2 regions of the Pseudoalteromonas sp. T1lg24 genome follow, and region 1 is predicted to be linked to the other one. Evidence: predicted binding sites of a transcription regulator. Region 1 holds the regulator's gene; the other holds the start of a gene.
The links. The regulator NrdR, encoded in region 1, represses ribonucleotide reductase genes. The targets are predictions, from matches to a motif close to AAACACNANATNTNGTGTTT.
Positions count from the first base shown of each region.

Region 2: nrdA (class 1a ribonucleoside-diphosphate reductase subunit alpha) is a predicted target of NrdR. The motif match lies at 1,406-1,425, and genes of this name have one in related genera.

Region 1 covers NZ_PQCB01000004.1:314,503-317,927, reverse strand. The annotation lists gene ribBA (bifunctional 3,4-dihydroxy-2-butanone-4-phosphate synthase/GTP cyclohydrolase II) at 1-10, opposite strand, end outside; gene C2M30_RS02755 (riboflavin synthase) at 35-694, opposite strand; gene ribD (bifunctional diaminohydroxyphosphoribosylaminopyrimidine deaminase/5-amino-6-(5-phosphoribosylamino)uracil reductase RibD) at 696-1,817, opposite strand; gene nrdR (transcriptional regulator NrdR) at 1,822-2,271, opposite strand; partial or broken gene glyA (serine hydroxymethyltransferase) at 2,342-3,425, opposite strand, start outside.
Region 2 covers NZ_PQCB01000016.1:314,788-318,212, reverse strand. The annotation lists gene ubiG (bifunctional 2-polyprenyl-6-hydroxyphenol methylase/3-demethylubiquinol 3-O-methyltransferase UbiG) at 1-477, shown strand, start outside; gene C2M30_RS08800 (HAD family hydrolase) at 479-1,153, shown strand; gene nrdA (class 1a ribonucleoside-diphosphate reductase subunit alpha) at 1,555-3,425, shown strand, end outside.

The sequences.
Region 1 (3,425 bases):
GTAAGCCCATTTTGTTACCTTTGCTTGCGACTGGTTATCGATTCATAAAGCCAGCTTGCGCTAGAAGCTCATGAGTGAGAGAACTGGTTGGTTTTGCATCTTGCTGTGGCATCATTAAACGCTCTAAATAGCGTGCGAGCTGATCCACTTCTAAATTCACTTTGCTACCTACTTTAAAGCCACTAATCGTGGTTTCACCTGCGGTGTGCGGCACAATAGTTAGCTTAAATTCGTTGTCGTTTATTTCGTTTACCGTAAGGCTAATGCCATCAATGCAAACCGAACCTTTATACGGGATATACTTGAGTAATTGCGCTGGTGCACACAGCCAATAATCGGTTGCACGGGCATTGGTTTCAATACGGGTTACGGTAGCAATGCCGTCTATATGCCCAGAAACCAAATGACCGCCTAAACGCGATTGTGGCATTAACGCTTTTTCAAGGTTAACGGTTTGCCCAACTTGGTAGTTTTCAAAGTTGGTTAACGATAGGGTTTCTTTTGATACATCGGCTACATAGCCGTGGCCTGTTAAAGCAATAACCGTTAGACATACGCCATTGGTTGCGATGCTGTCGCCTAATTTAACATCAGCCAAATCAAGTTTGCCTGAGTTAATGGTAACGCGCATGTCGCCAGCAATCATTTCAATTGCCGCAACGTTTCCGGTTGCTTCTATAATGCCTGTAAACATATTAATTTCTTTTTACTAATGCATGTAGACAGATATCCTGTCCAACTTGCTTGAGTGTGTTTATTTCAAGTTCAGGGACTTGCGACATGGTTGTAAATGTTGGCAAGTTAATCAAGCTCTTACTAATGTGCCCCATCAATTTAGGCGCCATAAACAGAACAAGTTCATCGACCAGCTGTTGTTCAAACATTTTACCTGCCAAGGTTGCGCCCGCTTCTAACAATACTAAGTTAACGCCGCGCTCAGCTAATAATGACAATAAAGCGCGTAAATCTACTTTGCTATTGTTTTGCTCAACCACTACTTGTTCAACAAAATGCGGCCAAGTATGCGATTTATCAAGTGTTGTTCGTGCAATAATTATTTTAGATGGTTGCTGAAATAACGCGAGATCCGGCGTTAGTCGGTTTTGCGAATCAATAATCACGCGTATTGGCTGGCGAGTACTGAGTTTTGCATCAGTATCTGTCAATTCATCAGGGCGGACATTTAGTTTCGCATTATCGATAATAACGGTATCAGCCCCTGACAGTACCGCACAACTTTCTGCCCGTAAATCTTGCACAGCGCGGCGCGATTCACTGGAGGTAATCCATTTACTTTCACCATTTTCAAGTGCCGTTTTGCCATCAAGGCTTGCCGCTAATTTACAGCGAACAAAAGGCAAGTTGGTGCGCATGCGTTTTAAAAAGCCCAAATTGAGTGCTTCGGCTTCATCGTTTAGTAAGCCAAAATCGGTTTCGATTCCGGCATCTTCGAGCATTTTTAAACCGCGTCCTGCGACTTCTGGGTTTGGATCAACCATAGCAGCGACAACGCGGCTAACGCCTGCTTTAATTAGGCCTTCAGCACATGGCGGCGTGCGGCCGTAATGCGAACACGGTTCTAGCGTGACGTACGCGGTTGCCCCTTTAGCGTTATCGCCAGCCATTTTCAGTGCATGCACTTCGGCATGAGGGCCACCTGCTTGAATATGAAAGCCTTCACCGATGATTTGATTATCTTTAACTAAAACACAACCTACGTTGGGGTTAGGTGTGGTGGTAAATCGACCACGCTTTGCAAGCGCGATAGCGCGCGCCATATATTTGTGATCACATTCAGAAAAGCGATTATTGTGCATCTGATTACTCACCTAAGCGTGCGATTTCTTCGCCAAATTCTTTAATGTCTTCAAATGAGCGGTAAACAGAAGCAAAACGTACGTAAGCAACTTTATCGAGTTTTTTCAGCGCTTCCATAATAAATTCGCCGACCGTTTTACTGTCAACTTCGCGCTCACCTGTGGCACGCAATTGCGATTTAATTTGGTGTACTACTTCTTCTACTTGTTCTGTACTGACAGGGCGTTTTTCTAGCGCACGATGCAAACCATTGCGAAGTTTGTCTTCATTAAACGGTTCTCGGCTGCCGTCTTGCTTGATTACACGTGGCATAACCAGTTCTGCGCCTTCAAAGGTAGTAAAACGTTCGTGACATTCATTACATTCGCGACGACGGCGAACCTGATGACCACCACCTACTAAGCGTGAATCGATAACTTTGGTGTCATTGGCTGTACAAAAAGGACAATGCATAAACAACTCTCGAAAGAAAAAAGGCCGCAAAAAAGCGGCCTTATCATATCATGTTAACAATGAGAAAACATTATGCGTAAACAGGGTGTTTTGCACAAATTGCTTTTACTTTCTCACGTACTTCATCTTGTACTTTTGTATCTTCGATGTTGTCTAGCACATCACAGATCCAGCCAGTTTAACTCTTTTGCTTCTGCTTCTTTAAAACCACGACGGGTGATTGCAGGAGAACCAATACGTAGACCAGACGTTACAAACGGAGAACGTGGGTCGTTTGGTACTGAGTTTTTGTTAACTGTAATGTAAGCATTACCAAGTGCTGCGTCCGCATCTTTACCTGTGATATCTTTGTTGATTAGATCAAGTAAGAATAGGTGGTTGTCTGTTTTACCAGAAACAACGTCGTAACCACGTGCTTTAAATACTTCAACCATAGCTTGCGCATTCTTAACAACTTGTGTTTGGTATGCTTTGAACTCTGGCTCTAGTGCTTCTTTAAATGCAACCGCTTTAGCAGCGATTACGTGACATAAAGGACCACCTTGACCACCTGGGAATACCGCAGAGTTTAACTTTTTGTAAATCTCTTCGTCACCACAGTTAGACACGATTAAGCCACCACGAGGACCCGCTAGTGTTTTGTGTGTTGTTGTCGTAACCACGTGTGCAAATGGCACTGGGCTTGGGTAAACGCCTGCAGCAACAAGACCAGCAACGTGTGCCATATCAACTAGCAGGTAAGCACCTACTTTGTCAGCGATTTCACGGAATTTAGCCCAATCAACAATACCTGAGTATGCTGAGAAACCACCGATGATCATTTTAGGCTTGTGCTCTAGTGCTAGCGCTTCAACTTGTGCGTAGTCGATTTCGCCAGTTTCTTCGTTTAGGCCGTACTGAACTGCGTTGTACGTTTTACCTGAGAAGTTTACGTGTGAACCGTGAGTTAGGTGACCGCCGTGTGCAAGGCTCATACCTAAAACTGTGTCGCCCGGCTGAAGTAACGCTTGGAATACTGCCGCGTTTGCTTGTGAACCTGCGTGCGGTTGCACGTTTGCGTAATCTGTACCGAATAATTCGTTAGCGCGATCAATTGCTAATTGCTCAACAACATCAACGTGCTCACAACCACCGTAGTAACGCTTGTAAGGGTA
Region 2 (3,425 bases), on a different contig from region 1:
ATTGATATGGGCGAAGAGCCCTTAAATGTTGCTAAATTACATGCATTAGAAGTGGGCGTTTCCCTTAACTATGAAAAAGTGACCGCTGAAGAGTTTGCCGAGCAAAACCCTCAGCAATTTGATGTTGTTACGTGTATGGAAATGCTTGAGCATGTACCGGATCCTGAATCGGTAATCGCATCATTAGCAACATTGGTGAAACCTGGTGGTCATGTTTTTATGTCAACGCTTAATAAAACACTTAAAGGGTATTTATTTGCCATTGTCGGTGCCGAGCACTTACTTAAGATTGTGCCAAAAGGCACGCACGACCACGACAAATTCATCAAGCCTGCAACGTTAATTAATTGGGCTGAAAAATACGGCCTTAAAGCGCGCATTATGAAAGGGTTAAGTTACAACCCGCTTGGTCAAACGTATAGTTTAACCAACGATGTCTCAGTTAACTATATGATTCATTTCGAAAAGTTAGCATAAAATGTATCAAGCAGTATTGTTTGATTTAGATGGCACCTTAATCGACAGTGCGGATGATTTAGGTGCTGCGCTTAACTTTGTGTTGGCCAAACATAATAAACCGACGGTAAGTGCAAAAACATATCGTACGCAGGCCTCTAACGGTACGCTTGCATTACTCAAACTTGGTTTTGGTGATGAATGGCAACATTTCTCAAACGACGAACAAACACATTTAAAAGAAGCGTTTCTTACTTATTACGCGAACAATTTATGGTGTAAAAGCCGTTTTTACCAAGGTATTGTGCCACTGATTACGTTTTTAGATGAGCACGCAGTTCCTTGGTCGATTGTGACAAATAAACCAAAGCACTTAACTAACCCCCTTGTTGCGCAAATCACACAATTTGCAAACTGCAAAAATATTGTATCGGGTGACACACTTGAACGCGCCAAGCCCTACCCTGATCCTTTGCTTTACAGCTGTGAATTAATGAAGGTTGATCCTAGGTGTTGCATTTATATCGGTGACGATGAGCGCGATATCATTGCTGGCAAATCTGCGGGGATGAAAACAGCTTCGGCGCTTTGGGGATATTTAAATGGCAACCCTGTTTCAAGCTGGCAATCTGACTTTAGCTTTACCAACGCCTGCTCACTGCTTAACCATATATCTAGTTGCTATGATAAAAAATAACCACTAGATATAGTGGTTATTTTAATCTCGGACCCAAAAACAATACCTTGTGAATTTGCAACAAATAAATTTTAAATATTTTTTTTTATCGTATTTTTTTCGTTGTTTTTTCACATAGACTAAACACACTTTACTTAACAAGTTAGTGGATGCTAACAGACTAGTTAGTAAAAAATTGATCACAAATTATCTCGCTTTTCTAGGCCTTGAAAAAAGACGCATACCCCTCTATCTTGTGATCATCTGTGATGGCGACACCATATCTAGTAGCTAAGCGAAAAACGAGCACTAGTGGTAATTTCGCCTGAGCCGTGCGCTTAAATAATAGGACAAAAGTCCAGTTTAATATTTCGACATAATAAAAATTTTTTGCTCGTTTGAAGGAAATTGCAGGCATAACTATGAACCAAGAGCTTTCAGTCAGTAAACGCGACGGTCGCAAGGAACCGCTTGACCTAGACAAAATTCACCGCGTTATTGCATGGGCAGCAGAAGGCCTAAATAACGTATCTGTATCGCAAGTAGAACTAAAATCACACATTCAGTTTTACGACGGTATCCGTACAGAAGATATTCACGAAACCATTATCAAAGCTGCTGCTGATCTAATTTCGAAAGAAACTCCAGATTATCAGTATCTTGCTGCGCGTTTGGCTATTTTCCATTTGCGTAAGAAAGCCTATGGTAAATTTGAGCCGCCTAAACTATATGATCATATGGTTAAGATGGTTGAAATGAACAAGTATGATCCACATCTACTTGCCGACTATAGCCTGCAGGAAATCGAAGAGCTTGACGCATATATTGATCATTCTCGTGATCTTACCTTTAGCTATGCTGCCGTTAAGCAGTTAGAAGGTAAATATCTTGTGCAAAACCGTGTTACCGGTGAGATTTATGAAAGCGCGCAGTTCCTTTATATTTTAGTTGCAGCATGTCTATTCTCGAAATATCCGAAAGACACGCGTTTAGACTATGTAAAACGTTTTTATGACGCGACGTCGACGTTTAAGATCTCATTACCAACGCCAATTATGGCGGGTGTGCGTACCCCTACACGTCAATTCAGTTCATGCGTACTGATTGAATGTGACGATAGTCTAGATTCAATTAATGCAACGTCATCGTCAATTGTAAAATACGTAAGCCAACGTGCTGGTATTGGTATTAATGCTGGTCGAATTCGCGCACTAGGTAGCCCAATTCGCAGCGGTGAAGCATTCCACACTGGCTGTATTCCTTTCTACAAGCACTTCCAAACGGCAGTTAAAAGCTGTTCACAAGGCGGTGTGCGTGGTGGCGCGGCAACCCTATTCTACCCGTTATGGCACTTAGAAGTTGAAAACCTACTGGTGCTTAAAAACAACCGTGGTGTTGATGACAACCGTGTTCGTCACTTAGATTACGGCGTTCAGTTTAACAAAGTAATGTATTCGCGTTTAATTAAAGACGATTACATTACGCTGTTCAGCCCGTCAGATGTGCCTGGTCTTTACGATGCATTCTTTGAAGATCAAGATGAGTTCGAGCGCTTATATGTGCAATACGAGCAAGATGAATCAATTCGTAAAAAACGTATTAAAGCGATTGAATTATTCTCTATGTTTGCCCAAGAGCGTGCAAGCACAGGTCGTATTTACCTACAAAACGTAGACCACACAAATACACATAGCCCGTTTGATTCAAAAGTAGCACCAATTCGTCAGTCTAACCTGTGTCTAGAAATTGCGCTTCCTACTAAGCCATTAAAACACGTAATGGACGAAGAAGGTGAAATTGCATTGTGTACGCTTTCTGCGTTCAACCTTGGTGCGATTAAATCACTTGATGAATTAGACGAATTAGCAGAACTTGCTGTACGTGCACTAGATAACTTACTAGATTATCAAGATTACCCTGTACCGGCTGCATATAACGCAACTATGGGTCGTCGTACGTTAGGTATTGGTGTAATTAACTACGCTTATTACCTTGCGAAAAACGGTGTTAAGTATTCAGACGGTTCAGCAAACGCGTTAACTCACCGTACATTTGAAGCAATTCAATATTACTTAATGAAAGCATCAAATGAACTTGCTAAAGAAAAAGGCGCGTGTCCTAAGTTTAACGAAACAACGTACGCAAAAGGCATTATGCCAATCGATACCTACAAGAAAGATCTTGATGCGGTATGTAATGAGCAATTGCACCTTGATTGGGATGGCCTACGTGAAAGCATTGTCAAACACGGTATGCGTAACTCAACGTTATCTGCGTTAATGCCGTCAGAAAC